4 regions of the Bradyrhizobium sp. PMVTL-01 genome follow, and region 2 is predicted to be linked to each of the others. Evidence: predicted binding sites of a transcription regulator. Region 2 holds the regulator's gene; each other region holds the start of a gene.
What was found. Region 2 encodes LexA, which represses DNA repair genes until DNA is damaged. Its sites were predicted from a motif close to TGTTCNNNNTGTGTTCNG; they were not measured.
Positions count from the first base shown of each region.

Region 1: a site for LexA is predicted at 1,754-1,771, ahead of ACRQ5Q_RS00945 (YifB family Mg chelatase-like AAA ATPase). Genes of this name have one in related genera too.
Region 3: a site for LexA is predicted at 5,048-5,065, ahead of recA (recombinase RecA). Genes of this name have one in related genera too.
Region 4: a site for LexA is predicted at 2,812-2,829, ahead of ACRQ5Q_RS20975 (single-stranded DNA-binding protein). Genes of this name have one in related genera too.

Region 1 covers NZ_CP193982.1:202,152-209,544, forward strand. Annotated here, with positions in the region: gene ACRQ5Q_RS00930 (AAA family ATPase) at 1-223, shown strand, start outside; gene ACRQ5Q_RS00935 (tetratricopeptide repeat protein) at 447-1,226, opposite strand; gene ACRQ5Q_RS00940 (PilZ domain-containing protein) at 1,359-1,604, opposite strand; gene ACRQ5Q_RS00945 (YifB family Mg chelatase-like AAA ATPase) at 1,830-3,368, shown strand; gene ACRQ5Q_RS00950 (hypothetical protein) at 3,467-3,940, shown strand; gene ACRQ5Q_RS00955 (ATP-binding protein) at 4,062-6,287, shown strand; gene coaA (type I pantothenate kinase) at 6,541-7,393, opposite strand, start outside.
Region 2 covers NZ_CP193982.1:4,231,568-4,238,960, reverse strand. Annotated here, with positions in the region: gene ACRQ5Q_RS20430 (HAD family hydrolase) at 1-182, shown strand, start outside; gene ACRQ5Q_RS20425 (hypothetical protein) at 342-536, shown strand; gene ACRQ5Q_RS20420 (molybdopterin molybdotransferase MoeA) at 766-1,977, shown strand; gene lexA (transcriptional repressor LexA) at 2,154-2,855, shown strand; gene ACRQ5Q_RS20410 (hypothetical protein) at 3,024-3,224, shown strand; gene ACRQ5Q_RS20405 (hypothetical protein) at 3,420-3,851, shown strand; gene ACRQ5Q_RS20400 (hypothetical protein) at 3,883-4,188, shown strand; gene ACRQ5Q_RS20395 (GAF domain-containing protein) at 4,128-4,949, shown strand; gene ACRQ5Q_RS20390 (ComEC/Rec2 family competence protein) at 4,959-7,241, opposite strand; gene ACRQ5Q_RS20385 (nuclear transport factor 2 family protein) at 7,382-7,393, opposite strand, start outside.
Region 3 covers NZ_CP193982.1:3,304,250-3,311,642, forward strand. Annotated here, with positions in the region: gene ACRQ5Q_RS15575 (PaaI family thioesterase) at 1-144, opposite strand, end outside; gene ACRQ5Q_RS15580 (hypothetical protein) at 498-791, shown strand; gene ACRQ5Q_RS15585 (hypothetical protein) at 890-1,147, shown strand; gene ACRQ5Q_RS15590 (DUF6894 family protein) at 1,161-1,400, opposite strand; gene ACRQ5Q_RS15595 (hypothetical protein) at 1,478-1,681, opposite strand; gene ACRQ5Q_RS15600 (DUF2798 domain-containing protein) at 1,921-2,160, shown strand; gene ACRQ5Q_RS15605 (hypothetical protein) at 2,844-3,014, opposite strand; gene ACRQ5Q_RS15610 (hypothetical protein) at 3,832-4,014, opposite strand; gene ACRQ5Q_RS15615 (hypothetical protein) at 4,087-4,317, opposite strand; gene ACRQ5Q_RS15620 (DUF6894 family protein) at 4,499-4,744, opposite strand; gene ACRQ5Q_RS15625 (hypothetical protein) at 4,789-4,923, opposite strand; gene recA (recombinase RecA) at 5,157-6,245, shown strand; gene ACRQ5Q_RS15635 (hypothetical protein) at 6,351-6,617, shown strand; gene gcvP (aminomethyl-transferring glycine dehydrogenase) at 6,806-7,393, opposite strand, start outside.
Region 4 covers NZ_CP193982.1:4,347,327-4,354,719, forward strand. Annotated here, with positions in the region: gene uvrA (excinuclease ABC subunit UvrA) at 1-513, opposite strand, end outside; gene ACRQ5Q_RS20965 (outer membrane protein) at 791-1,537, opposite strand; gene ACRQ5Q_RS20970 (outer membrane protein) at 1,772-2,533, opposite strand; gene ACRQ5Q_RS20975 (single-stranded DNA-binding protein) at 2,995-3,489, shown strand; gene ACRQ5Q_RS20980 (DUF2306 domain-containing protein) at 3,691-4,089, shown strand; gene gyrA (DNA gyrase subunit A) at 4,258-6,990, shown strand; gene ACRQ5Q_RS20990 (potassium transporter Kup) at 7,087-7,393, opposite strand, start outside.

The DNA.
Region 1 (7,393 bases), 4.0 Mb from region 2:
CCCGTTCGATTCGAAGCTGTTCTCGACCGCGGCCAATAACGGCCAGATGATTGCGGAGGTCTCCAAGAACCACCGCACCACCGAGCTGTTCCAGACCATGGCCAACCGCCTCGCCGGACGTGGCGAGGTGAAGAAGCCGAAGCGTTCGCTGCTCGGCCCGCTCCTGAAGAAGCTGAAGGGCCGCTCGGGTCGCGGATCCGCCCCGCATCGCAAGGCGTCGTAGGCGCCACAACGATGTTCTCTCCGTTCCCTCCCCCTTTTGGGAAGGGACAGGGAGGGGGGTGCCACACGGGGACTCTTCCGTCGCGCACTCGCACCCGATGCATCGTCAACAACCGGCACCTTTTCCTGGGCTACCCCTCTCCCTAGCCCTCCCCCACAAGGGGGGCGCACCTCCGTCGAGGCGCGAGGCGAGGTTCATCCCATAAGGTCTCAAGAGAGGCGGGCTACTTCTCGGCCCGCTGCTGCTGCTTCTTCGCCAACAGCTGCCGCAGCGCCGCGACCTTGGCCGCGGCCTGGTCCGGCGGCAAATCTGCCTTCACGAGGATTTCAGCCTCGGCCTCGCGGCCTTGCAATCCCAGCACCAGCGCGAGATTGGCACGGATCCGCACATCGTTCTGATTGCGCTGATAGGCGCGGCCGAGCACCTGTTCGGCCTTCGGCAGATTGTTCTGCAGCATGTAGGACAGGCCGAGATTGGACAGAACCTGCGGCTCGTCAGGCACGATCTTCAAGGCGCTCGCGTAATATTGCTGCGCTTCCTCGTTGCGGCCGAGCTGATCGAGCGCCGCGCCCTGCGCCGACAGGATCCGCCAGTCGGGATCCTCGGGCGAATGCGCGCGGCCCAGAACATCGAAAGCCTGCTGGAAATTGCCGTTGTCGGCGAGCGCGCGGCCGTAGCCGGCGAGCAGCGCCTTGTTGCTGGGATGGGCGAGCACGGCCTGCTCGAGCACCGCGACCGCCTGGGCGCGCTGGCCGCTGCCGCGCAGCGCCTTGCCGTATTCGATCGCAATGGCGGGATCGCTGGGCTTGGCGCGATAGCGCTCGCGCAGCGCGTCCATGTCCGTCCTGGTGTCGGCCTTGCCGGCCGTTGTCTCCGTCTTGCCGCCGAGCGCGCCGGTGACGTCCTCGAGGCTCGTCGTCTGACAGCCGCCGAGGGCAAGCGCGACGAGGGCGGGAAGCAGCAATCTCGCCGGGCGGAAGGCGAGGGACGAACGCTTGGGCATACTCTGATCACTCGGCAACTGATCAGAGATGCTTACCGATTAACGCTAAAGTCCCGTTAAGGACGCGCGCCTGCCCTATTGTTTGAGCATGATCTTCCCGGAAAACCGCCTCAGACTTTTCCGGATCATGCTCTAGTCGACGAATTCGGCACCGAATTCGCAGCCGATGCGCCAGCGCAGGCGGCATTGGCGGGAATAGTCCGGCGCGAAGATGATGGTGAATTGCGGCGGCACTTCCAGAAATTCCGCCACGACCTTCACACCCCCGTCCGAGATATCCGTGATCGTGCAGTCCCTGGGCAGTGAGCCCGCCCCAAAATGAATCTTGGCGAGCCGGCTGCACACCCGACGTTCGCTTCTCCGGCGATTTGCAAGCATTGAACTGTTCACCCGTTAGACCACGGCCCATCCCGCAGCCTTAGGAGTAGCGGACATTCGTTGGGATGTGCTGAGGGCAGAAGCTCGCATTCGAAGCGTAGTGTCGGGATCGCGTTCACGGCTTGTTAGGGCTTTCCCCGCCGGGGCAATGTTCCTGTATTGTTCTTGCGGAGAGCGCCCTGCTCTGCTACCTTTGATTGTGCAAGAGGGGCAGGCTGGTTCGGCATGGTTCAACGGGTTTCTACCGTCGCCTTTGAGGGAATCGAGGCCCGCGCGGTCGACGTGCAGGTGCAAGTCGCGCCGGGCCTGCCGGCCTTCTCCATCGTCGGCCTGCCGGACAAGGCGGTGTCGGAGGCGCGCGAGCGGGTGCGCTCGGCGCTGATCGCCTCAGGGCTCGCGCTGCCGGCGCGGCGGATCATCGTCAATCTGGCGCCCGCCGACGTCCCGAAGGAAGGCAGCCACTACGACCTGCCGATCGCGCTCGGGCTGATGGCGGCGATCGGCGCGATCCCGCCGGATGCTCTGGCCGGCTTCACCGTGCTCGGCGAACTCGGGCTCGACGGCTCGATCGCAGCCGTCGCCGGCGCGCTCCCCGCCGCAATCGGCGCCAATCAGCGCGAGGAGGGCTTGATCTGCCCGGCCGCCTGCGGCTCGGAGGCGGCGTGGGCGAGCCCCGACATCCAGATCATCGCCGCACAATCGCTGATCCAGATCGCCAACCATTTCAAGGGCACGCAGGTGCTGTCGCGGCCCTCGCCGAAAGTGCACGAGGCCGCCACCTCAAAGCTCGACCTGCGCGACATCAAGGGCCAGGAAAGCGCCAAGCGCGCGCTGGAGATCGCGGCCGCCGGCGGACATCACCTCCTGATGATCGGCGCGCCCGGCGCCGGCAAGTCGATGCTGGCGGCGCGTCTGCCCTCGATCCTGCCGCCGCTGTCGCCGGGCGAAATTCTGGAAGTCTCGATGATCGCCTCCGTCGCCGGCGAGATCGAGGGCGGCGCGCTGACATCGCGGCGGCCGTTCCGTTCGCCGCATCACTCCGCCAGCATGGCTGCGCTCACTGGCGGCGGCATGCGCGCAAAGCCCGGCGAGATCTCGCTCGCGCATCAGGGCGTGCTGTTCCTCGACGAATTGCCGGAGTTCGATCCGCGCGTGCTGGATTCGCTGCGCCAGCCGCTGGAGAACGGCGAGGTCTCGGTTTCCCGCGCCAATCACCGCGTCACCTACCCTGCGCGCTTCATGCTGGTGGCGGCGATGAATCCCTGCCGCTGCGGCAACGCCTTCGAGCCCGGTTACGCCTGCAAGCGCGGCCGCATCGATCGCTGCACGTCGGACTACCAGGCCCGCATCTCGGGTCCCCTGATGGACCGCATCGATCTGCGCATCGAGGTGCCGGCCGTGACCGCCGCCGACCTGATCCTGCCGCCGCCGGCGGAGGGTTCGGCCGAGGTCGCAGCGCGCGTGGCCGCGGCGCGCGACATCCAGCTCGCGCGCTACACTGAAGCGGGCCTGCCCAACATCCGCACCAACGCCGAAGCGCCCGCCTCCGTGCTGGAGGAGATCGCAAAGCCCGATGCGCAGGGTCAAAAACTGCTCCGTGACGCCGCCGAGACCATGCGGCTGTCGGCGCGCGGCTATCACCGCGTGCTGCGGGTGGCGCGCACGCTGGCCGACCTCGATCACGCCGACAAGATCGGCCGGCTGCATCTCGCCGAAGCGCTGTCCTACCGCGCACTCGCGGAGGATGTACGCCAGCTCGCCTGATCATTCCGCGCGTCAACCCGGCGGTAACGAGTTTCCTTTACGCTCTGAAAACCATAAGGCCCGACGCGTTTTCCAAAGGGCCTGGCGAGTAGAGTGTCATGTTGCGTTTCAAGATCCTGGCCTCGGTTGTTCCCCTGTTGGCGGCTGCCGTGTTTTCCCGCGGCGAGATCGGATCGGTCTCGCATCCCTGCATCGCCTTCGGGGAAACCTCCGTCGAGCTGACATCACTGTTCTGGACCGCCGGCGTCCACGTCGCTTTCACCGACGATCCGGCGCGCGCCACGGTCAGGGTCCAGATCACCGACGACGCGGACGCCGCGGACTTTGCAGTCGTGGACGACGGCCTCGGTTCCGAGACCGACTCCTGCCAGCCCAATCCGGCAAATCGCCTCGTCACCATCGCGGCGCAGCCGGTCGATGGCGGCCCGGTCATCTATCTCTCGACTGAAGGCCCCGCCGATTACCGCATCTATGTACGCTCCAGGACGTTCTCGCAGCGCGAGGCCGCAGCGCTGATCGTCGGTGCGCATGCCGGTCATCGCCCGTTCCCGTTCCAGGCCGCCTCGCTCTGAGCCGTTAACACCTCGTCAACCCTGTTTGGAGGCGACCGCAAGACCTCAAGCTGTTCGCAAGGTCGGCGCGCCATCGTCGCAGGCAGCGGCGGTGGGGTTTCGGACAAGAGTCGGGGTGGCGATGGGTCGGACGTTCCGGATCAAGGTGCGCATGCGCCGCTTCAGGCGGCAGCATCCCCGAATCGCATTCGCGATTCGCTCCTTCATGATCTTCTCGGCCACGTTCGGCGGCGCCTATGGCTTCGTCTCCGGCAGTCGCTCCGAGAATTCCGGCTACGATCCCAACGCCTTTGCGATCGGTGCAAGCTTCCTGTTCGCCCTCGCCTGCCTCGGCCTTGCCACGCTGAGCATGCGCTTGCGCTTCGTCAGCAAGCGACTGCGTACCCTCGCCGTCCATAACGAGGCGCTGATCGACCGTAATTGGGAGCTGAAGGAAGCCGAGGAGCGCGCCCGCAGCCTGTTCGAGCAGCAGGGCGATCTGATCGTGCTGCGCGACCATCAGGGCCGCATCACCTTCGCCAACGACGCCTATTGCGCGCTCGCTGGACAGGCACGCGGCGCGCTGGTCGGCACGCGCTTCGATTTCGACGTGCTGGAACAGGGCGACAGCGCCCGCGAAAGCAACGGCACGCGCATCCACGACCAGAAGATCGCCACACCGCACGGCGCGCGCTGGATCGCCTGGCGCGAAGGCTATGTGCGGCTCGACGCCGGCCAGGCGGCCGAACTGCAGAGCGTCGGACGCGACGTCACCGATCGCACCGAGACCGAGCGTGCGCTATCGGAGGCGCGCGACCAGGCCGATGCTGCCAACCGCGCCAAGTCGCGCTTCCTGGCCATGGCCTCGCACGAGATCCGCACCCCCCTTAACGGCATCATCGGCATGGGCGGGCTCCTGCTCGACACCCATCTGACGCCGGAACAGGCGACTTATGCCAGAGCGGTGAAGACTTCCGGCGAAGCGCTGATGGCGCTGATCGAGGAGCTGCTCGACTATTCCAAGATCGAGGCCGGCAAGCTCGACCTCGAGCAGCGTCCGTTCGCGCTCTCCACTCTGATCGAGGAGATCACCGAGCTGCTGGCGCCGCGTGCGCAGGCCAAGCAGCTCGAGATTGCCGCCTATGTCGACGAGCGCCTGCCGCTGGAAGTCGTCGGCGATGCCGCACGGCTGCGCCAGGTGCTGCTCAACCTCGCCGGCAACGCCATCAAGTTCACAGCGAACGGCGGCGTTGCGCTGATGGTCGAGCCCGGCACCTGGCCGAACGAGATTTGTTTCCTGGTCCGCGACACCGGCATCGGCATCGCGCCCGAGGCGCAGCAGCGCATCTTCCGAGAATTCGAGCAGGCCGACGAGCGCGTCGCCCGCACCTATGGCGGCACCGGGCTAGGCCTCGCCATCAGCGAGCGCATCGTCAAGCGCATGGGTGGCCACATCACGCTGACCAGCGAGCCGGGCAAGGGCGCGACCTTCGAGGTCGCAGTGCCGCTCGCGCCGTCGCAGGGAGCCACAGGGCAGACGACGTTCCCGAGCCCTGATCTCGCCGGCAAGTCGATCCTCCTGATCGCCGAGGGCATCGAGGCCTCGCTGATCGCGCGGCGCCTGGAGCGCTGGGGCGCTCAGACCTGCCTGGTGACGGACGCCAGTGTCGCGGAGGCGCTGCTGCCGGAACGCTCCTGGCACGCGGTCCTGATCGATCGCGCCATCGGTCCTGCCGTCGCCGACCGGCTGGGCGAAACCGCCCGCGCGCATGCGCTGCAACGGCTGGTGCTGCTGACGTCGAGCTCGCGGCACGAGAAATTCTCGCTGGCCTTCACCGGCTTCCTGGTGAAGCCTCTTCGCGCCGCCTCGCTCGCCGCACGCCTCACGCTGACGACTGAGATCCCCTCGCCCGACCTCGCGCCGGAACCGCCGGCTGAAGCTCCCGGCGCAGCGCCGGCGCAAGGCCTGTCGATCCTCGTCGCCGAAGACAATGAGATCAACGCGCTGCTGATGCGCTCGCTGCTGACGAAGCTCGGCCACCGCGTCGTCATCGCCGTCCATGGCGAGGCCGCGCTGGAATCCTGGCTGGCGGCAAGCTCGGCCGGAACGCCCTACGATCTCGTCTTGATGGACATCCAGATGCCTCAGCTCGACGGCATCGAGGCGACCAAACGCATCCGCAGCCACGAGGCCTCGACCGACGGTCGGCATACGCCGATCCTGGCGCTGACCGCGAATACGCTGGTCGAGGATCGCTATGCCTGCTTCGAGGCCGGCATGAACGGATTTTTGATCAAGCCGCTGGATCGGGACAAGCTCGACGAGGCACTGGCGGGGCTGGCCGCGTCACGGCATCTGGCGATGTAGTCCCCGCTCTCTCCCCGTCATTGCGAGCGCAGCGAAGCAATCCAGAGTCTCTCCGCGGAGACAGTCTGGATTGCTTCGCTGCGCTCGCAATGACGATGTCGGAAGAGGCGTACTCAAGCAGAGATATCATAGGGTGGGGTTAGCCGAAGGCGTAACCCACCACTGGGTATCTCTGCGGACACGGAAGAGATGGGTTGCGCCGAGCGATGGCGCTTCGCGCATCGCCGGGCTAACCGACCCTCCGAACTGCGGCTCACAACCTCCGCAGCGCTACGCTCTCCACCACGTGATCCGGACCCTTCTTCAGGATCAGCGTCGCGCGGGGGCGGGTGGGCAGGATGTTGTCCTCGAGATTGGCGAGGTTCGTGCGCTCCCAGATCGCGGTCGCGGTCGCGGTCGCCTCTTCGTCCGAGAGCAGCGCATAGCGGTTGAAGTAGGACTTTGGATTGGTGAACGCGGTGTCGCGCAGCGCCAGGAAGCGCTTGATGTACCAGCGCCGCAGCGCGGCCTCGTCGGCGTCGATATAGACCGAGAAGTCGAAGAAGTCGGAGACGACGGGCACCGCCTTGCCGTCGCGCGGCAGCTTGCCGGTCTGCAGCACGTTGACGCCTTCGACGATCAGGATGTCGGGCTGGTCGACCTCGGCCCACTGGCCAGGCACGATGTCGTAGGTCAGATGCGAATAGACCGGCGCGCGGACATCGCGGCGCCCGGACTTGATGTCGGAGAGAAAACCGAGCAGCAGCGGCAGGTCGTAGCTTTCGGGGAAACCCTTCTTCTGCATGATGCCCTGCCGGTCGAGCACGGCATTGGGATACAGGAAACCGTCGGTCGTGATCAGGTCGACCTTCGGACGCGGCGACCAGCGCGCCAGCAGCGCCTGGAGCACGCGGGCCGTGGTGGACTTTCCGACCGCGACCGAGCCGGCAACGCCGATGATGTAGGGCACCTTGCGGTCGCGGATGTTGAGGAACTGGCGCTCCGCGTAATACAGCCGCTGCGTCGCATCGACGTAGATCGACAAGAGGCGCGACAGCGGCAGATAAATGTCCTCGACCTCCTGCAGGTCGAGGCGATCGTGCAGCGAGCGCAGCCGGTCGAATTCG
Region 2 (7,393 bases):
GCAAACCGGACGCGGAGGCTTTCGACCATGTCGTGGCGGCAATGGGCGTACCGGCGCACCGCATCGTCTTCTTCGATGATCTCGCAGAAAACATCCGGGGGGCGCGGGCGCGTGGATTGACCACGGTGCACGTGACCTCGCCCCGTGACGTCGGCGACGCGCTGAGGCAGCTGGGGATTTGAGCGGATCAGCCTTCCGGCAAGGCGTTCCGCGGAACTTTTTGCTAAAAATGCGGAACCAAATCACTTTGTGCATTTTTGTACAAAGTTCCGGGAACGGAATGCGCCCCTTCGGACTCTTGAGTCCGTTGGGACTTCTACATTGGAATTGGACTGATCGACGTGCTGGGCAAATCCTACCTCACCAAGCAAGCCTCTCTCCTGCTCGAGTTCGCAAGAACCACCTCGGACTCCGACCTCTCCGCCAAGCTGATCAGCAAGGCTGCCGACCTGAAATCTCGGGCCGATCCGCTGGCCGACAAGGATCAGGGTCCCAAAGCGCCGGACGTCAGTCCCGACGCGCCGGCAGTGAGTTGACCGATGCTGGCCGTGGCGCTCGTTCTTCTTGTGCTTGCCATGGCCGTCCTCGTGCCGGTCTGTCTCGCCTTCCGGATCATGCCGCGGCGAATTTGACGTCTATCCTCACGACAGAGCGGATGGCGCAGGTTGAATCCTCTTGCGTCTCCAGTGTTTTGCCTCTGGGCCCGCACTCGGCTAGAACTCTGGCCGCCGATTTGCCGAACGTGCCCAGCAGGAGTTTTCAGCCGTGGCCTTGATGCCGGTTTCTGACGCGCTTGCCGCGGTGCTTGCCGGCGCGGAGCCGTTGCTTGAGGAGACGATCTCGCTCGATCAGGCCTACCATCGCGTGCTCGCCCGCGACGTCGCGGCGCGGCGCACGCAGCCGCCGGAGGCGATGTCGGCCATGGACGGCTATGCCGTGCGAGCGGCCGACGCGGCGACGATCGATTCTGAGCTGACGGTGATAGGCGAGGTCGCGGCCGGGCGGCCGTTTGCAGGCTTGGTTGGCGCCGGCGAAGCGGTCCGCATTTTCACAGGCGGCGTCGTTCCGGCCGGAGCGGACGCGGTCGTGATCCAGGAGGATACCGTCGCGGACGGCAAGCGCATCACGATCAAGGAAGCAGCAATTCCCGGACGGCACATCCGGCGCGCCGGGATCGACTTTGCCGAGGGCGACGTGCTGTTGTGCAAGGGAACCCGGCTCACCGAGCGCGATCTCGCACTCGCCGCCGGGATGAATCACCCGCATTTGCCCGTCCAGCGCCGTCCGAAGGTCGCCATCCTCGCCACCGGAGACGAACTGGTGATACCGGGCGTAGCGCCCGGGCCCGGCCAGATCGTCTACTCCAACGGTTATGCCCTGCACGCGCTCGCCCGCCAGGAGGGCGCCGATACCATCGACCTCGGTGTGGCCGCCGATACGCTGGAGGCCACCACCGCCGGGATCCGCGAGGCACGCCAGAGCGGCGCCGACATCCTGATCACGACCGGGGGCGCCTCGGTCGGCGACCATGATCTGGTCCAGCAGGCTCTCAAGGCCGAGGGGATCGCGATGTCGTTCTGGAAGATCGCGATGCGGCCGGGCAAGCCGATGATGCACGGCCGGTTAGGGGCGATGCGCGTCATCGGCCTGCCCGGCAATCCCGTGTCATCCTACGTCTGCGCTTTCCTGTTCATGGTGCCGTTGATTCGCGCGCTGTCGGGCCGCACCATGATTCACCATCGCCGCGAGCGCGCCGTGCTCGGCCGCGACCTCAATGCCAACGACCAGCGCGAGGATTATCTCCGCGCGCGCCTGGAGCGGCGCGACGACGGCACGCTGATCGCCCTTCCCGTCGATCACCAGGATTCTTCACTGCTTGCAAATCTCGCTGCGGCACAGGCACTTCTCGTACGCGCGCCGTTCGCGCCCAAGGCCGAAGCCGGCTCGGTCTGCGAGGTGCTGCTGCTGCCCGCCTGAGCGCTGTCATCTCACGCGGTCCGCGAACTTTGTCGCGTTCACAGTAAATTAAGCAGTTGCGGAACATGTATCGAACATATAGTGTCCGTTCATGATTTGTTTCGAGCATGCAGCGGCTTATCGCTGAACTGAGCGTCTCGGAATCGAACGACATCAACCGGGGGATTTTGGTCGAGATGTTAACGCGCAAACAATACGAGCTCCTGCGGTTCATCAGCGAGCGATTGAAGGAAAGCGGCGTGCCACCTTCCTTCGACGAGATGAAGGACGCGCTCGACCTGCGCTCGAAATCGGGCATCCATCGCCTGATCACCGCGCTCGAGGAGCGCGGCTTCATCCGCCGCCTGCCCAACCGCGCCCGCGCGATCGAGGTCATCAAGCTGCCCGAGCTCCAAGCGGCCGCCGGCAACCGCCGCGGCTTCACGCCGAGCGTCATCGAGGGCAATCTCGGCAAGGTGCGCACGACCTCCAGCCCGCCCGCGGACGAAGGTGAGCGTCCTGTCGCCGTGCCCGTCATGGGCCGCATCGCGGCTGGTACGCCGATCGAGGCGCTGCAGACCCGCAGCCACACCATCAGCGTACCGCCTGACATGCTCGGCTCCGGCGAGCATTATGCGCTCGAGGTGCGGGGCGATTCGATGGTGGAAGCCGGTATCCTCGACGGCGACATGGCGCTGATCCAGCGCAACGAGAGCGCCGACACCGGCGACATCGTGGTGGCGCTGATCGACGACGAGGAAGCCACGCTGAAGCGCTTCCGCCGCCGTGGCGCCTCGATCGCGCTCGAGCCAGCCAACGCCGCCTATGAGGTCCGCATCCTGCCGCCCAACCGGGTGAAGATTCAGGGCAAGCTGATCGGCTTGTACCGGAAGTACTGATTTGACCTCGCGATCGTTCGACACGCGCTTGAGCGCTTGTCCGCTCCGGCTGGATAGTCTTTCAGGTTCTGCTCAGATTATCCGGCCACCTGCCCCGCGTTAGATCCTCCGCACGCCGCGCAAAGCACACATCGCTTTACGGGCCTGTCGAAAACCGGGGAGACAACCATGCGCAAGATCGTCTTGAGCACTGTCACGATGGCGCTGATCGCAACGTCAGTGTCACCGGCCGCCGCCGCACGATCGCATCATGTCCGCAAGACGACGCCGGCGACGCGCGAGCAATTCCGCAACGCACGCGACGCCGTTGCACTGCCGTCGCAACCCGCTTGGCCGTATTCGGGCTGGTCGGCCCCTGCTGGCCGTTGACGAAGAAGCACGCCCAATGCACGGGAGCGGGCTTTGTTCCTCATGCATCTGAAAAAGATATTGTGATGGCATCCTGCGGACCCAAGCCGCAGATTTGCCCACAACCCAGCAGACCGTTGTATGCTTCCACTCTGATAGAGGCCTGCGCCTCGACAGGAGGCGCGGGTCGCTATCTTACGAATGAGGAGCACCCCGATGTGTGACTACAGCCTGCACGCCGTCGCGACGCGTCCTGCCGAAGTCGGCGAGACGATCGTCACGACAACCTTCCGCGGCACCTCGACGCGCGGCTTCGCCTCCGAAGCCGACATGTCGGTTGCGGTATGCCTGCTGCCGGGAACGGAGCTCGCCTTCGCCGACAACGTCCGTTACGACAATCGCTGGATCTGGACGCGTACCATCAACTCGCGCGTCGGCAAGTTCGGCAAGATCGATCCGCACATTCCGGATCGCCATCACGATGCGATCGAATTCCCCGACGGGAAATACGTGCTGGTGACTCAGCTCGTCGAAGGCCAGCGCGCAACCGTACTGCAATTGCCGGTGACCCAGCCACTCGGCGAGCGCGAGCACAAGCCGCAGACCAGCGCAGACAGGCCGACGGTCACGCGCCTGCCGATCGGCTGACCTAGCTGCCTCCGGCTCGCAGGTCGGGGCCATGATTGAAATCGCCATCGCCGGCCGTGGCCGGCGAGATGGTGTGGTTTGTATCTTCGCAAATACCTTCGCCGGAGCACCTGCCGCAGCTCTTCGTCGCACGAAGTTTGCGCTGCCTTGCCTGAATTTTGAACGTCCGGTCCGCAAGCAAATGGCCGATGCTGCCAAAAAGGCTCGAGGCGGACGTTCGATGAAGACCTTCATTCGCGTCGTTGAACTCTGGGTGCCCGACCGGACGCGTATGCGGTGCGCTTCGGTCGTGACGACGGGCTTCCCGGCAAGGCCTGGGCTTCCGGCCACCCCGTGATCCTCACCAAATTCGCCAATTCCCATTTCAGGCGGACCGACCAGGCGCTGGCGGCGGGCCTGACCTGCGGCGTGGCGGTGCCGGTGTTTTCAGGCGAATTCCTGCAAGCCGTGATGGTGCTGTTCTGCGGCGATGACGACGCGCATGTCGGCGCGATCGAGCTCTGGCACAACGATCCCGAGACCTCCCACGAGATGGGACTGGTCGACGGCTACTACGGCACCGCCGACATGTTCGAGTTCAACTCGCGCCACACCAGGTTTCCGCGCGGCTTCGGCCTGCCCGGACGCACCTGGAAAGCCGGCCTGCCACTGATCATCAAGAACCTGCACAACGCCAAGAGCTTTCTGCGCTGGAAAGACGCCGCACAGGTTGGCATCAATCTCGGCGTCGGCGTGCCCTACCGGACCGACGCCGACCAGACCTGGGTGCTGACCCTCCTCTCCGCGCAGGCGACGCCGATCGCACGGCGCTTCGAGATCTGGGTGCCGGACGAGACCCGCTCAGCGCTGGTCTTCCGCGCCGGCGATTGCAGCGCCCAGACCGACCTTGCCGCGCTCTATGCGGACAAATCCATCGCCAGAGGTGACGGCAGCATCGGCGGCGCCTGGGCCACCGGCATGCCCGCCCTCAACGATGATCTCGCGCACGACAATTCGATCGCGGCCATTGAAGCCCGCGCGTCCGGGCTGAGCCAGATGGTGGCCTTGCCGGTGATCGGGACAGCCCGGCTCGACGCCGTGCTGGCCTGGTATCTGTAGCCCGCCCCCTCAATCCTCGGCCTGCATGTCTGCCTCGGACGGCGTCGCATCCCGGTTACCGGGCGCCGCCGCTGGCGGCGCAAGGCTCGCGCCGAAATCGCCCTCGCCCGCGATGGCCGGCGCCCACGGGCGGTCTGTGCCTCCAGTCTTCACCGCCTGGACCGCAAAGCCGTCGCCCCGCCGCGTCAGCGCCAGTGCGCCCTGCGCGGCGAGGCGCCGACGGTCGACCACCATCGCCGCGCAATCCGGCGCAGCCGGCCGGGCCGTCACCACCAGCGCGGCGCGGCTGCAATCGTCCGCCAGCGCATCGATGCGCAAGGCCAGCGCGACGAGGCGACCATCGGCAAGCGGCGTCACGCAGCCGGCCTCGTCGCACGACACGCCATCGGCGAGCGAGGCACTGCCCGCATCGCGTGCATCAGCGTCGGCAGCCAGCCACTCCTTCAGCAAAAAGCTATCCTTGCTCGCCCGGATCATGTGCAGGTGTCCGTCCCGGCCCCGCACCGCGATGCTTTGGCCGTCCCCGGCAATCAGGATATCCGGCGGCCGCACCGACAGGCCCCAGAGGATTGCAGCCAGCAGCACGACCCCGCCCGACCAGCGCAACGGCGTGCGCAAGAGGCCCATGACAATGATGCCGAGACTGGCCACGATCAGCGGCGCGATGCCGAACGCCGGGATGCGCCCGACCGCGCCCGGCAGGGCCGCCACCCAGCGCGACACCACGACCATCCAGTCGATCCCGATGCCCATCAGCCACCAGAACACGCCGTCGAGGCCAAAGGGAGCAGCGAGCAGCCCCAACAATCCCGCCGGCATTACCAGCGCCGAGACCACCGGCATCGCGCCGAGATTGGCGAGCACGCCGTAGGGCGTGACGCGGTGGAAGTGGAAGGCGGCATAGGGCGTGGTCGCCAGCCCCGCGATCAGCGAGGCCAGGAACAGCATCGCGATCTCGCGGCCGCCCCACAGCGCGATGCGCGCGGTCGCGGAATGCTCGGGCGAGGCAAACAGGTTCGGCATGCCGATCTGCACCAGCGCGACCAGCCCGAGCGTTGCCGCAAACGACATCTGGAAGGATGGATGCACCAGCGCTTCCGGCGCCACCGCGAGCACGATGAGCGCGGCCACGGCCAGCGTGCGGAACGTGATGGCGCGGCGATCGACCATGACGGCGATCAGCACCACCGCGGTCATGAAGAACGAGCGCTGCGTCGCGACCTCCGCGCCCGAGAGCAGAAGATAAAACGCCGCCGCAACCAGCGCCGCGGCCGCCGACCATTTCTTGATGGGGAAGCCGACCGCCAGTCCCGGGATCAAGGCCAGCAGCGCGCGCACCGCGAAGAACACGACGCCGGCGACGACGGCCATGTGATAACCCGAGATCGACAGCACGTGGCCGAGCCCCGAGACGAACATCGCGTCGTTGACGGGCGCTGTGATCGCATCACGCCGACCGGTCAACAGCGCGGTCGCGATCGCGCGGTTGTCGCCTTCGAGCGTTGAGCGGATGCGCGCATCAATCGCATCGCGCAGGCCCTGCATGAAGGCGGCGTAGCGCAGCCGCAAGCCGCCGGCATCCGGCGGCACTGCGGCCGTGATCGTGCCCATCGCGAAACCGGAGGCCCCGATACCCTGGAAGAACATGTCGCGCGAGAAATCGTAGCTGCCGGGGCGCACCGGCGAGATCGGCGGCATCAGCCGCGCCTTGAGCTGCACGAAGCTGCCGACCTCGGGCGCCGTTCCCTTGCGTACCGACAGGCGCACGCGCTCGAGCGTGACGTCGCTGCGCTGCGCCTCCATCGCGGTGACGCGCAGCACGAAACGATCGGTGAGCTCGCGGATGTCGCGGGTCTCGACGAAGCCCGACAGCGACACCGAATAGAGGGGTTTGGCCAGGACGGCGTGCGCGATGCGTGCCGTCTTCGAGGTCGCGACCGCAAAGCCGGCCGCGACCGCCGCGATCATGATCGCAGGGGCAAACATCCGGCTCCGCCGCAACAGGACAGCCCCAAGCAGCAGCGCGACGGCCGTCGCGGCGGTCACCCACAGCACCGGCTCGTGGTTTGCCGCAAAGTAGAGCCCGACGCCGCCGCCGAACGCTACCGGGACCCACGGCAACAGCCGCCCGGCGCCGGCCTCGGCGCTGGCCCATTGGCGCAGGGTCCCGGCGATGGTGGACCAGAGGTCGAGGCCTGCGGGTGCAAGGCCGCCAGCGGACGCGGAGCTCCCCGCCGGCCAGGTCCCTGCGATCCCTTGCGAGGCACGCTGCGGCCGGCCCGGCTCCGTCATTTCCCTGCACCTTAAGATATGCAACTGGCTCAGAGGCTACCTGAACGTGCGGACGGACGAATAGCGGTACAGACCGGGAACGAAGAGAGTTCGCCCTACTTTTCCTCTTCCATCGTCGCGGCGACGTGTGCGGCGAGGCGTCAGATCAGCGG
Region 3 (7,393 bases), 930 kb from region 2:
CTGCCAGTCGGGCTCATCCGGCGGCGGCACGTGCTCGATGCGCTCGACCGAGAGGTTGAGATCCTGGACCCAGGGCGCGAAGACCTCGCCGAGGATGCGTCTGGCCTCACTGATGCCGAACTCGGCTTCTGGCTGCAATGGCATTGCTGTGGTTTCCTCCGTTGTTGCCGGATGTTTCGGACATTCTGCCCGCATCGGCGCGGTAAAGTCACCCGCCCGGCGGCGGTCCCGTCGGCTTGAAAATGCCTGACTTGGCCCGATATGATGCCCGTGGTTGGGTACGGGTGGGCGAATGTTGCGTCGGTATGTCCTCGTCTTTTGTCTGGTAGCGCTCGGTCTTGCGCTGAACGGCTGCACCAAGTGCGGCCCGATATGGGACGACTGGGTGCACGCGCCGAAATCGTGCCGATCCTAGCCGTCCCTGCGGCCCAGCGGCCCCGCTGGGATGACAAGGCACGGCGATCCGCGCCTCCATGAAATGATCTGAGGAGTCAAAGATGAAGCTTTTCCGTTTGGCCGCGGTGCTGGCCGTGCTGGCGGGACCGGCCTACGCGCAAATGCCCAATCTCAATCTGCTGCAGGAAGGTCCGGGCAAGACCCCGGAGGAGAAGGCTGCGGAAGCCGAGCGTGACAAGGCCTACAAGGAGACGCTGAAGAAGATTCCGGACGCCAAGGCTTCGAACGACCCCTGGGGCGGCATGCGCTCCGATCCGCCGAAGCAGCCGGCGGCGCCGAAAGCGGCCGCCACCAGCGCGCCCAAAAAGACCAAGACCGGCACAACCGCGAACTGAGCCTTTCGGCCGGAGGCGACATGCTTCCGGCCGGGACTCCTCCTTGACCCCGCCACTCCCTACATTGAGCGCAGGTATTGCGTAGAGGAGGGCAATTGATGGCCGACCGTCCACGGGACCTCGCCGAGCGGATGGCGCGCCGGCGCAAGAGCGGCGGCAACGCGCCGGGCGGGCGCGCCAGTGACGGCTATCTGCGCGAGACCTTTACGCTGCCGCGTGCGGCGGCGCGGGCGAGGGCAGAGGCCTTCTTCGCCCGTTACCCCAAGGCCGGCTATATGAGCGCGGTCGAGACTTGGCGCGAACTGCCCGGCGGCGAGATCGAATTCACCATGCGGCGGCTGCCCAGCGCCGATTGACGGGGCGCGCGCCCTACGTCTGGTCCAGCGTCTCGGCGACGATGCGGATACGGAACACCGGCTCCTTGGCCTCGTCCAAGAGCTCCATGTGCCACTCGGAATTTTCCTGCAGCTTGCGGGCGATCCCGGCGGCCATGTCGGCGCAGACGCTGGTCATCTCCTTCCAGGCGGAATCGCGATCGGAAAATTCCGTCGCCTGGTCCGCACAGCCGGAATAGCGGCCGTTGCGGATTCGGAAGAAATAGAGCGGCATGGCTGGCACCGGTCGCGCGTGAAGGCCCCGCCTCCCAAGGCCACGGGCGGGGAGTGCAATCCCAAACCCGCGGCAGATCAATTCCGGGCGTCTACGGAGGACATGCGCCCGATGGCCTTCAGCTCCCGATCGATGCGCAGCTGCACCCGCCTGATCGCCAACAGGTCGATCTTGGTCTCGGTCTTGCCGGACTTGACCTGCTCCCCGATGCGAAACTGCCACTGCCAGACTCCGGGAATTGCAGTCTTGGCGACGGTGAACTCAACACCCCTGTGATTCATGGTCACCTCCCACGATTCACCCCCGATCACTGAAAACATGCTGGAAATATCGAAAGCGCGCACGTCACCGCGCGGCCAGGAACTTTGTTCATGGCCGGAGAACCACGGAGCCAGTCTAATCCTGGTGCTGCAGGAGAGTCTTGATCCAGATCAGTCTCCGGTTGCAAAAAGCTCGGCTCTTTGTGTGCGACGCGGCACGTGCCTTGCTGGGCCGCATGACGGCAAGCACAAGGCGCGTCATGCTCGGTATTCCCCGCCGTTACAGTCATTCCGTCTTCGGCGCCATCCAGTCCGGATTGACCTCGCTGATCGCGGCGGGAATCGCCAGCTTTCCCGCCGATGGCGCGATGCTGTTCGTTCGGCACTGGATGGTGTCGTGGCTGATCGCATGGGCCGCGATGCTGCCCATGGTGCTGCTGGCGGCGCCCGCGATCCGTGCCTTCTCGCTGCGGCTGACGCGGGAGAAGCGCGGCGCATGAAAAAAACCCGCTCGGGGAGAGCCAAGCGGGCAGAGGTTATTGGAGGCTGAGGTGCTGGGCTGCAACACCATAAGCGGAAAGACCTTAACCGGCTGAGCTTACGGCAACCTGACAGGCTCGCAATCAGGATCCGCACCGGCTCACCGCGCACGGGCTCGCAAACAGAAAACCCCGCTCGGTGAGAGCGGGGTCGTCGACTGGTATGGAGGCCCGCTGTTGGTCCACCGGGCTCATCGACACCAGGCGCGTTGGCTTACAGACCTCTGACCGCGGCAGCGACAGAAGTGCTGAGGCCGCAGACTGGCCCCGCACCAGTCCCAATTTGGCCACCCGATCGCACCACTCAAGCCACAGCCGCAGGCAAGATTCCACGGGGTCCGGTGCTGCCATGGGGGAACGTGGCACGCCGGCAACGGGGTGGCATCATGGATAACGTAGAGCGGTCATTTGCCGCCGCGACAGCGGCTGGCTTCGTGGTGTTGGTCATCGGCATCGCATTGCTTGTGCTGCTGTAGTACGCAGGCAGGCCGCGGCCGGTCCGGGCCAGCAAGGACCCCCGCGCGCAGACGGAGGCCGCCACGGGACCCCAGGTCCTGCAAAAGCTGCAAAACAACCCCATGCACAGTAGGCCGCCGTGCGATTGTCTCATGCCATCAACGGAAGGGACGACCGCCGGCGTCGCCTCAGTGGATCTCGATCCTATCCAAGGGAAGGCGAAGCTCCGCTGCACGCTCTTCGCGGTCCTTCTTGCGGAACTCCATTTCCCGCCGTTCGAACGCGATCAACTCTTTGCGGGCTGCGTCCAACAGGCGATCTTTCGGCGCCATGCCGAGCTGGGTCGGTTCCGTCACCACTCACGCTCCCCGTCGCTCAGTCGCTGATCCCTATCCAAGATCGGGAATAGCAGGAGGGGTGCCCCAGAATTACGGATTTATGACGGGGGATTGAGAAAGCGCGGCCGGGCTCGAAATAAGCGTCCCGGCAGCACTTTATTCTCTAACTGAGCGCTGAAATCTCAGTTGAACTCAATGTGCAACGGCCATGCCACAGGTGTGTGACGCTGCCCATCAGCAATGCGATCGCCGGCACAACACCGTTACGGGCATCGCCGGCGCAAGACCAGGCAGTTCGGTTCTTTAGGCGGGGTTGTTGGATCAAGGAGGCTGCGAAGCTTCTCGAGGACGCCCCCGAGAGTTGGGACACCCTCAGAGCAAACTGGGACACCTGTGATCAGATCCGGACAGGCTGGCATCAATCAAAGGGCTATCGAGCCTTTGCTCGGGCCGTGCTAGTTGGGCCGATTGCAGTCAACCCACGACAAGCTGTTACGAGAAGGGGCTCGTGCAGAATGAAAGAGGCCGCCAACTGAGCAGACAGGAAACCTGCCGAAATGCGACATTGGCGGCCTGACCTCTAAGGGGCGTACCGCCAGCTTGCGAGAGTGAAAACACGTGATGGCACAGTCGGTCACCCGACGGATCGAGAGAAACCTGACCGCCTCAGTGGCGTTCGAACCCGGCCAACTGATAAGGCCTCGATCCGCGGAATCCATCAAGGCCAGAGCGGTTATGTACGACCGCGAAGAAAGGCCGGACACATGATTGCAAGCGACCACTGCTCATCACGCAAAAAATTCTTGCAAGCCGGGGGCCATCCACACATGAGGCCGGCTTACTCCTTGCTTCGTTCGGGACGCCAGACTTTAGGGGGCGGCACGCTGAGTAGTTCCTCGGCCTCGGCGATCAGCTCGAAAGATCGACGGATCATCTCCCTTTCGCGCTCAGCGCCGGCTCGCAGACGGTCCAGCTTCGCATTGGTCTGTTCTGCAAGCCATTCCAAGTCGCCCGTTCCCATGCGCCGCCTCCGGTCAGCCAAGGACGGGCGATATTTTACTTGCCCTCATCCAGCGGGAAAAGGGCTGCCGCCTTACTGCTTGGGCGGCTGCAACTCGCCGTGGATGAGGTTCTGAATGTCCACGCGTTCCATCGGGTCTTGCTCCGGGAACGGCTCATGAGTCTTGCGCCCGAGGAAGGTGTCTGGCCTTGGCAGCTTGAGTGCTTCGGCCGCTTCCGCCGTCAAGCGGCGGAGCTCGTCGTTCTGCTGCGCGATCTCGGCAGCCAAATCTCGCACGCGGCGGATAGGGGGATCTTTGGCCATGACGGCGCTCCCTTCGCTATGCAGGCGGGAGCGCTATCGGTCTCTCAGCCACCGACCCTACGGCAAAGCCTTGGCCGGTGATACCGGAACAATGCACCTATTAACCAATGGTTGCTAGCGAATTCGGACACCGCGGGATTCAACTTGGGACACTGGTTGCTCAATGCGGACAGCATCGACCTTACTGTAGTCGCTTGATATCGAACCGGAACCGGGCCTGCATCACGGTGCCTTGGTCGTCGCGGACCTCAATCGAGAGATTGCGCGCCACTCCAAACGCGGCGGTCGCTCGAATGGTGTCTCTTGCCAGATCTGACAGTGCGCGAGCGGCTTCGTTCTGAACGGCTTCCATGTCGGGAAGGTCGAGCCCCTCTTCATCGGGGGCGACGTGATGGCCCTCTCGCAAGTCAAAATAATACCGCGGCATTGCCGGATAATCTCGGACGCCACGGAGCGTTCCTCCGCGCTGGCCTAGTTCATCTTGCGCCGAAGCATCTTGAGAAGCGCTCGGAGGTCAGCGGCGTACTCCTCAATGATCCGCCGCGCCTCCTCCAGCCGGGACGGCTTGGGCTCTTCCACCTCGCTCTGTTTCGCAGTCTCGACCATGGCTCACGGTCTCGCCAGACGACTGGCGCGAGTTGAGCCAAGTCAACGGTCCTGCAAATTAGGACAGTGCTCAGAACGAACTGGGACACCAGGGCTCAAATCCGGGCAGGCGCCCAATTCCCAAAAGAACATATTGCGAACCTAGAACAAATGGAGTACATTGTTTTTATCGCCGGCCCGCCTCTCAATCGTTTGTCCCCCTAGCGAATCCTCGCCATAAGGAGCACGACCCAATGTCCGCAACTGCCCTGCGTATCGTCGAAGGATCTTCCATGGACAAGAGTAAAGCTCTGGCCGCCGCGCTCTCCCAGATCGAGCGCCAATTCGGCAAGGGCTCGGTGATGAAGCTGGGCAAGAACGACCGCTCCATGGACATCGAGGCGGTGTCCTCGGGCTCGCTCGGGCTCGATATCGCGCTTGGCATCGGCGGCCTTCCCAAGGGGCGCATCGTCGAGATCTACGGGCCGGAATCCTCGGGCAAGACCACGCTGGCGCTGCACACGGTGGCCGAAGCCCAGAAGAAGGGCGGCATCTGCGCCTTCATCGACGCCGAGCACGCGCTCGACCCGGTCTATGCCCGCAAGCTCGGCGTCAACATCGACGAACTCCTGATCTCGCAGCCCGACACGGGCGAGCAGGCGTTGGAGATCTGCGACACCCTGGTGCGCTCCGGGGCGGTCGACGTGATGGTGGTTGATTCGGTTGCGGCGCTGGTGCCGAAGGCCGAGCTCGAGGGTGAGATGGGCGAGTCGCTGCCGGGTCTGCAGGCCCGTCTGATGAGCCAGGCGCTGCGCAAGCTGACGGCCTCGATCAACAAGTCCAACACCATGGTGATCTTCATCAACCAGATCCGCATGAAGATCGGCGTGATGTACGGCTCGCCCGAGACCACCACCGGCGGCAACGCGCTGAAATTCTACGCCTCCGTCCGCCTCGACATCCGCCGCATCGGCGCGATCAAGGAGCGCGACGAAGTGGTCGGCAACACCACGCGCGTCAAGGTGGTCAAGAACAAGCTGGCGCCGCCCTTCAAGCAGGTCGAGTTCGACATCATGTACGGCGAGGGCGTCTCCAAGATGGGTGAGATCCTCGATCTCGGCGTCAAGGCCGGCATCGTCGAGAAATCCGGCGCCTGGTTCTCCTATGACAGCCAGCGCCTCGGCCAGGGCCGCGAGAACTCGAAAGCGTTTTTGAAGGCCAACCCCGACATCACTGCCAAGATCGAGACCGCGATCCGCCAGAACTCCGGCCTGATCGCCGAGCAGATTCTCGCCGGCGCCCCCGAACGCGATGCCGACGGCGAGGAGCCGGCGGAAGAGTAAGCCTTGACGCGAAGCGTTTTTCGCGAGGAGCGGGCACTGAGGACGTTGAGTTGCCGACGTCTTCGGTGCCCGTTTCGTTTTGCGTTGCGTTGATCGGGTGGTGCGATGAAGCGTCTGATCCTGACTGGCTGGGGCGGCGCGAGGCGCGTCTGCGAGGCGAGTTGGCTTCGCGACGTGTTCGATGATGACGACGCGCGCGATGCCTTGCTCGAACTGGGGGCGTATTCGGCGCCGCCAGTGTTGTTGGGCGATCCAGCTTTCGACGATGAGGACCGCTACTTCGGCAGGAGCGAGTGGAAGGTCACGCTGACCGAACTCGGGTGTCTAGCGCGCGAAGACGACATGTGGCGCCACAACCCGATCAAGCGTTAGCGGGGTGGGACTGAACTCACCAACGAACGGCTCTGGCGATGGGACCGCGAAAGCCGATCATTGGTTGCGCCCTAGAGGTGCGTTCAGTGGGCAAAGGCGCGTAAGCGCCGTGCCCACGGTTTTTTCAACGCAGATGAAGGTGGTAGGCACGCTTGCGCTTGCCCGCCCTACGGAACCTCCGTTGTGTCTTACTCCGCGGCTTCCGCGTAATCGCTCACCGGCGGGCAGGAGCACACCAGGTTGCGGTCGCCATAGACGTTGTCGACACGGCCGACCGGGCACCAGTACTTGTCAGTACGCGAGACGCCATCGGGGAAGCAGCCCTCGCTGCGGGGGTAGGCGCGCTTCCAGTCGTCATCGGCGATGTCGTGCACGGTGTGCGGAGCGTGACGCAGGGGCGACGCCTCGATCTTGAAGCGGCCGGCCTCGACCTCGGCGATCTCCTTGCGGATCGCGATCATGGCATCGCAGAACCGGTCGAGCTCGGCCTTCGATTCCGATTCGGTCGGCTCGATCATCAGCGTGCCCGGCACCGGGAAGCTCATGGTCGGGGCGTGGAAGCCGTAATCGATCAGGCGTTTTGCGATGTCGTCGACCGTGACGCCGCTCGTCGTCTTCAGGGGCCGCGGGTCGACGATGCACTCGTGGGCGACTCGGCCCTTCGCGTTCTTGTAGAGCACCGGGAAATGCGCATCGAGCCTTGCTGCGATGTAGTTGGCGTTGAGGATCGCGATCTCGGTGGCGCGCTTCAATCCTTCACCGCCCATCATCAAAAT
Region 4 (7,393 bases), 120 kb from region 2:
GACGGGGGCGAGCAGATAGAGGCGCGTGCCCTCGGGCAGCGCCAGCACGCGATCGACCATCTGCGAGACGGTCTGGCTCTCGATCGGCAGGCCGGTGGCCGGCGAATAGGGAACGCCGACGCGCGCCCACAGGAGGCGCATGTAGTCGTAGATCTCGGTGACGGTGCCGACGGTCGAGCGCGGGTTCTTCGAGGTCGTCTTCTGCTCGATCGAGATCGCCGGCGACAGGCCATCGATCTGGTCGACGTCGGGCTTCTGCATCATCTCCAGGAACTGGCGTGCATAGGCCGACAGCGATTCGACGTAGCGGCGCTGGCCCTCGGCATAGATGGTGTCGAAGGCGAGCGAGGACTTGCCGGAGCCGGAGAGGCCGGTGAACACCACCAGCTTGTCACGGGGGATCTCGACGTCGATGTTCTTGAGGTTGTGCTCGCGCGCGCCGCGGATCGCAATTGCGCGCAGGCTCGAGCCCGCGTTCTGTTGTTGGCGCTTCGCCTTGATCACTTCATCCATCCGAGTTGCCCTCAAGGAAGCCCAAAGGTGCGCGATCGCGCCAATAAAAAAGGCGCGCTGCGCCCGGAACCGGGATCGGCGCCGATGGGTATGGCAGCGAACGTAGGAAGAACGGAGGCGGATTTCCAGAGGGAGTTGCGAATCGTCAACGGAATGTTGGCGTGCTGGCGGCATCTGGCAGCAGCAGGGCGTGCGGAACTGCGCTGGGGCGTGCCGCCAAACAAAAAGGCCGGCGCGGGGCCGGCCTTTCGAAACGCAAGAGCGTCGGAGACGAAGCTTAGTACTTCGCGACGATCGGGCCGCCGAAGGTGTAATTCAAGCGTACCGTGGCCATGTCCACGTCCTGCTTGATGCTGTCGCTGCGGGTGTTCACGCCGAGGAAGGTGAAGGTATCGGTGTGCTTGCCCATGAACAGGTGGTTGTATTCGACTCCGACCGACCAGTTCGGAGCGAAGCCGAACTCGATGCCGGTGCCGACGGTGCCGCCCCAACGGGTTTCGTTGGCGGTGTCGAACGTGACGCCGGCCAGAGTGCCGCTGAACTTGTTGTGGGTGACGGCCGCGCCGCCCTTCACGTACCAGAGCACGTTGTTCCAGGCGTAGCCCACCTGACCGGTGAAGAGGCCAATAGCATCGATCTTGGTGTTGTTCACCAGCGGGAACAAGGCGGCGGGCGAACTGGTGTTCGAGCCCTTCAGGTCTGCCCAATCGCCCTGTGCCTCGAGGCCGAACACCCAGCTGGCGGACTGCCAGCGATAGCCGATCTGGCCGCCGACGATTGCGCCGGTCGCATCGTGGCAACCTTCAGCTGTGACCGGGACGGCCACGCCGACAACAGCGGTCGTATCCCAGCAATTGTGGCTGGAGCCGCCACCGGCGTTGGCGCCGATGTAAAACCCGGTCCAGTTGTAGACCGAAGCCACAGCCACCGGAGCCTTGGTGTACGGGCGGGCCGCGAGATCAGCCGCCGACGCGGGGGCAGCCAGAGCGAACAAACAGGCCGAAGCCAACAAAACCTTCTTCATTTTCAACTTAAATCCCAGTCCCAGTTTCTCTTCTTGCCTTCCGTGAACGGAAGGGCATCGGACGCTGTGGTCCAACTGGCGTGGTGCTTACACGAACGAAGCCGCAAGTTGTGTACCCAAAAAGCCACAACAGGGGCAAAACGTCATAATCGCTGACGGATCGTCCTGTTCGCTCGCAGACAGCAAAAAGGCCGGCGCGAGGCCGGCCTTTCGTCAGACGAGACTTGCTGGCGATCAGTACCTGGCGATCGCCGGGCCGCCCCAACGGTAGTTCAAGCGGACGAGGGCGAGATCGACGTCCTGACGGACGCGTTCGGTTTGAATGAAGAATCCGCCCGCGGTGAAGTCGACGTTGCGGGTGCCGAGGAAGATGTGATCGTACTCGAAGCCCACCGACCAGTTCGGAGCGAAGCCAAATTCGATGCCCGCGCCGACCGTTCCGCCCCAGCGTGTTCCGCTGGTCGAACCGAAGGTCGTGCCAGCACCCACAAAGCCCGGCGCGACGATGAGGTCGTATCTGTCGTCCACGACGGCAGCGCCGCCCTTGACGTAGAGCAAAACGTTATTCCAGGCATAGCCGATCTGACCGGTAATCAAGCCGAAGGCATCGACCCGCGTACGGTTCTGCTGAGCTGGCGCGGTCGGGCTGATGTTGCGTCCGCTGAAATCAGCCCAGTTGCCCTGGCCTTCCACGCCAAACACCCAATTGGCCGATTGCCAGCGATAGCCGACCTGACCACCGATCGTGCCGCCCGTTGCGTCATGGCAGCCGTCGTTGAACAGCGTGCCGGTCACTGGAGTCACGAAGTCCCAGCAATTGCGACTGGAGCCCCAGCCCCCGTTGATGCCGATGTAGAAGCCGCTCCAGTCGTAGATGGTCGCGACCACCGGCGGCGGAGCCTTGGTGTAAGGACGCGCCGCCAGATCCGCCGCGCTCGCAGGAGCAGACAGGCCCAACGCCACAGCACCGATTGTACCAATTAAAATCTTATTCATTGCAGTCTCCCCGGGTAAGGTCCGCTTCTTGAGGGTCCCCCAAGCGGCCGATCAGGCGCGACGCCCGTATGAACTCATTCCGAAGCAACCCTAGCTCAATCGGGAGGCGGAGTCCGTCTCCGAAATGCAACAGTCTCAAGGCAAGTGCGTGGATGTAACTGGATGAATGTTAAGCGGTTTTCGCTGCTTTAGGGAACCCGAAAAAGTTCCATACGGCTGCGGGCCATTTTAGAGGCATTCAGGCACCGTCCGGGTCCAATATTCCGCATCCACCCGAAAAGAACAAATCTCGAACAAGTCGGCAGGCGATGCTATATGTGGGGATAACCCGAGCGCTGATGGGCTGATCGGTCCGCGCAAGCGTATAGGGTCGGGTCAAACAGATTGCAGAGAACCGCGGGGCGCGGTGCGGTCCTGCGCATGCAGTCTTACGAATTCAGCATTTGGAGTGGAGAGCGGCGATGGCGGGAAGCGTCAACAAGGTCATTCTGGTTGGAAATCTCGGCAAGGATCCTGAAATCCGCCGCACGCAGGACGGGCGGCCGATCGCGAATTTGAGCATCGCGACCTCGGAGACGTGGCGCGACAAGAACAGCGGCGAGCGCAAGGAAAAGACCGAGTGGCATCGCGTCGTGATCTTCAATGAGGGGCTCTGCAAGGTCGCCGAGCAGTATCTGAAGAAGGGCGCGAAGGTGTACATCGAGGGCGCGCTCCAGACCCGCAAATGGACCGACCAGAGCGGTGTCGAAAAGTATTCGACCGAGGTCGTGCTGCAGGGTTTCAACTCGACGTTGACCATGCTCGATGGCCGCGGTGGTGGCGGCGGAGGCGGTAGCTTCGGCGACGAGCCGGGCGGTGATTTCGGCTCCTCCGGTCCGGTGAGCAGCGCGCCGCGCCGTCCTGTTGCCGCGGGCGGCGGCCGCAACAGCGACATGGACGACGATATCCCGTTCTGAGGCAGGTGAGCAGTTGCTGCCGGATGTTGCCTGCTCGCGTGAAGCGGCGGGACTTCTTACCAATTGACCCGCACGGCTCGGTTTTCCGAGTTCGCCTCACGCGCTGCCTCAAGTCGTTGGCGAGGCGCGATGTGAACCGTATTGACTTCATGTTAATCCTGTTCACATAGGTTGCGCTCAACCTGTGAGGGGGAGCCCCGCATGAGCCTTGCGCCGCTGCTTGAGGCCGCGCCTGCAATCCCGCTGCACGCCTTTGCCGCCATGGCCGCCTTCGTGCTCGGCCTCGTCCAGTTCTCCGCCCCCAAGGGTACGCTGCCGCACCGTTCGATCGGCTGGATCTGGGTGGTCCTGATGCTGGTCGTGGCCGCCTCGTCGTTCTGGATCCACCAGATCCGCCTCATCGGGCCGTTCAGCCCGATCCATCTGTTGTCGATCTTCACCCTGGTGGTTCTGCCGCTGGCGGTGTGGCGGGCGCACACCCATCGCGTCGCCGATCACCGGCGGATGATGACCTTCATCTTCGCCGGTGCGCTGGTGGTGGCGGGCCTGTTCACGCTGATGCCCGGGCGCGTCATGCACCGGGTGATTTTCGGGGCGTGAGAGCCGGTTTCGCAGCGCTTGTTCCGGTCTCGTGCCGGGCGGTGCCGGGTAGGGCGTAAGTCACTGGAAAAACTGTCGGAAAAAGGCTTCCCGAAGCACCGACAAGGGTGGTTATCAGGGGTGCGATGCGCTATATGATTCGCAGACAAAAACTCACCGGATTCCCCCTTGGCTGACGACGACAACAGGCCCGGCGACCAGCCGGCGCATCCCTCGGACATTCGCCCCGTTTCCATCTACGAGGAGATGAAGAAGTCCTATCTCGATTACGCCATGAGCGTGATCGTGGCGCGTGCGCTACCCGATGCGCGCGACGGGTTGAAGCCGGTGCACCGCCGCATCCTGTTCGCGATGAACAATCGCGGCGACACCCCGGACAAGAAGCACAAGAAGTCCGCCGGTGCCGTCGGCGAGGTCATGGGCAAGTACCACCCGCATGGCGACCAGGCGATCTACGACGCATTGGTGCGCATGGCGCAGGACTTCTCGATGCGCGCGCCGCTGATCGACGGGCAGGGCAATTTCGGCTCGGTCGACGGCGATCCGCCGGCGGCGATGCGCTACACCGAGTCCCGCCTGACCAAGATCGCGCTGAAGCTACTCGAGGACATCGACGACGACACGGTCGACTTCCAGGACAATTACGACGGCTCCGAGAAGGAGCCGGTGGTTCTGCCCGCGCGGTTCCCGAACCTGCTGGTCAACGGCGCCGGCGGCATCGCGGTCGGCATGGCCACCAACATCCCGCCGCACAATCTCGGCGAGGTGATCGACGCCTGCGTCGCGCTGATCGACAATCCGTCCCTGACCATCGACGAGCTCATCAACATCATCCCGGGCCCGGATTTCCCGACCGGCGGCATCATTCTCGGACGCCAGGGCATCCGCAGCGCCTACCATCTCGGCCGCGGCTCGATCGTGATGCGCGGCAAGGTCACCTTCGAGACGATCCGGAAAGAGCGTGAGGCGATCGTCATCACCGAGATCCCGTATCAGGTGAACAAGGCGACGATGGTCGAGCGCATCGCCGAGCTCTACAAGGAAAAGAAGATCGAGGGCATCTCCGACCTGCGCGACGAGTCCGACCGCGAGGGCTATCGCGTCGTCGTCGAGCTCAAGCGCGATGCGGTGCCCGACGTCGTGCTGAATCAGCTATACAAGTTCACGCCGCTGCAGACGAGCTTCGGCGTCAACGCCGTCGCGCTCGATTCCGGCCGTCCGCAGACCATGAATCTCAAGGACATGCTGACGATCTTCGTCGGCTTCCGCGAGCAGGTCGTCACCCGCCGGACCAAGTACAAGCTGCGCAAGGCGCGCGAGCGCGCGCATGAGCAGGTCGGCCTGGCCATCGCGGTCGCCAATATCGACGAGATCATCAAGGTGATCCGGCACTCGCCGACGCCGGCTGCCGCGCGCGAGACCCTGATGACGCGCGACTGGCCTGCGCGCGACGTCGAGGACATCATCACGCTGATCGACGATCCCCGCCATCGCATCAACGAGGATGGCACCATCCGCCTGTCGCTGGAGCAGGCGAGGGCGATCCTGGAGCTGCGCCTCGCCCGTCTCACCGCGCTGGGCCGCGACGAGATCGGCGAAGAGCTCGGAAAGCTCGCCGGCGAGATCGGCGACTATCTCGATATCCTGCGCTCGCGCGCCCGTATCCTCGACATCATCAAGACCGAGCTTGCCGAGGTGAAGGCGGAGTTCGCGACACCTCGCCGCACCGTGATCATGGAGCAGGAAGGCGAGGTCGAGGACGAGGACCTGATCCAGCGCGAGGACATGGTCGTCACCGTCTCGCACGCCGGCTACGTCAAGCGCGTGCCGCTGTCGGCCTACCGGGCGCAGCGCCGCGGCGGCAAGGGCCGCTCCGGCATGCAGACCCGCGACGAGGATTTCGTCAGCCGCCTGTTCGTGGCCTCCACGCACACGCCGGTGCTGTTCTTCTCCTCGCGCGGCCAGGTCTACAAGGAAAAGGTCTGGCGGCTGCCCATGGCCGCGCCGAACGCGCGCGGCAAGGCCATGATCAATATTCTGCCGCTGGAGCAGGGCGAGCGCATCACCACCATCATGCCGCTGCCGGAGGATGAATCGACCTGGGGCCAGCTCGACGTGATGTTCGCCACCACGGGCGGCAACGTCCGCCGCAACAAACTGTCCGACTTCGTCGACGTCCGCCGCTCTGGCATCATCGCCATGAAGCTCGACGACAACGAGGCGATCGTCGACGTGCAGATCTGCACCGAGCGCGACGACGTGCTGCTGACGGCCGCCGGCGGCCAGTGCATCCGCTTCCCCGTCACCGACGTGCGCGTGTTCACCGGGCGCACCTCGATGGGCGTGCGCGGCATCGCGCTCGGCGAAGGCGACAAGGTGATTTCGCTGGCGATCCTGCGCCACGTCGAGACCACCTCGGACGAGCGCTCGGCATATTTGAAGATGCGCCGCGCTGTCGCGGGCGAGGCTGCCTCGGAAGAGGCGCCGGGGGATGCCGAGGCCGAGGAGGCTTCAGGCAGCTTCCAGCTGCCGCAGGAGCGCTATGTCGAGATGTCGGCGCAGGAGCAGGTCGTGCTGACCGTCTCCGTCAACGGCTATGGCAAGCGGACCTCGTCCTACGAGTACCGCACCACGGGCCGCGGCGGCAAAGGCATCGTCGCCATGAGCGTCAACAACCGCAATGGCAACCTGGTGGCATCCTTCCCCGTTGAGGAGGCCGACCAGATCATGCTGGTCACCGACAAGGGCCAGCTGATCCGCTGCCCGGTCGAAGGCATCCGCATCGCCGGCCGCTCGACGCAAGGCGTCATCGTGTTCGACACTGCCGAGGACGAGCACGTCGTCTCGGTCGAGCACATCACGGAAGAGGCGGAGAGCGGCAACGGCGAGAACGGCTCGTAGGAAGGCCCGTAACCCGGCTGGAGCGAAGCGAAATCCGGGTTCTCGCAAGGCAAAAGTCCCGGATTGCGCTGCGCCGTCCGGGCGACGCGTCATTCCCTAGATCTCCAGCTCCGTCCCGAACTCTACCACCTGCTTGGTCGGCACGCCGAAGAACGCGGCCGAGCGTTCGGCGTTGCGCTGCAGAAAGGCGAACAGGCCTTCGCGCCACACCCACATGCCCGGGACGTCCTCGCGCGGGATGATGGTCTCGCGGCCGACGTAATAGGTGATCTCGGCGAGGTCGATGCCGGGCAGCTTGCCCTGGCGGCAAGTGAGCTCCAGTCCTTCATAGATGGTCGGGTTCTGCATGAAGCCGTAATGCAGGATTACGCGGGTGATGCCGGGAATGATCTCGATCACCTCT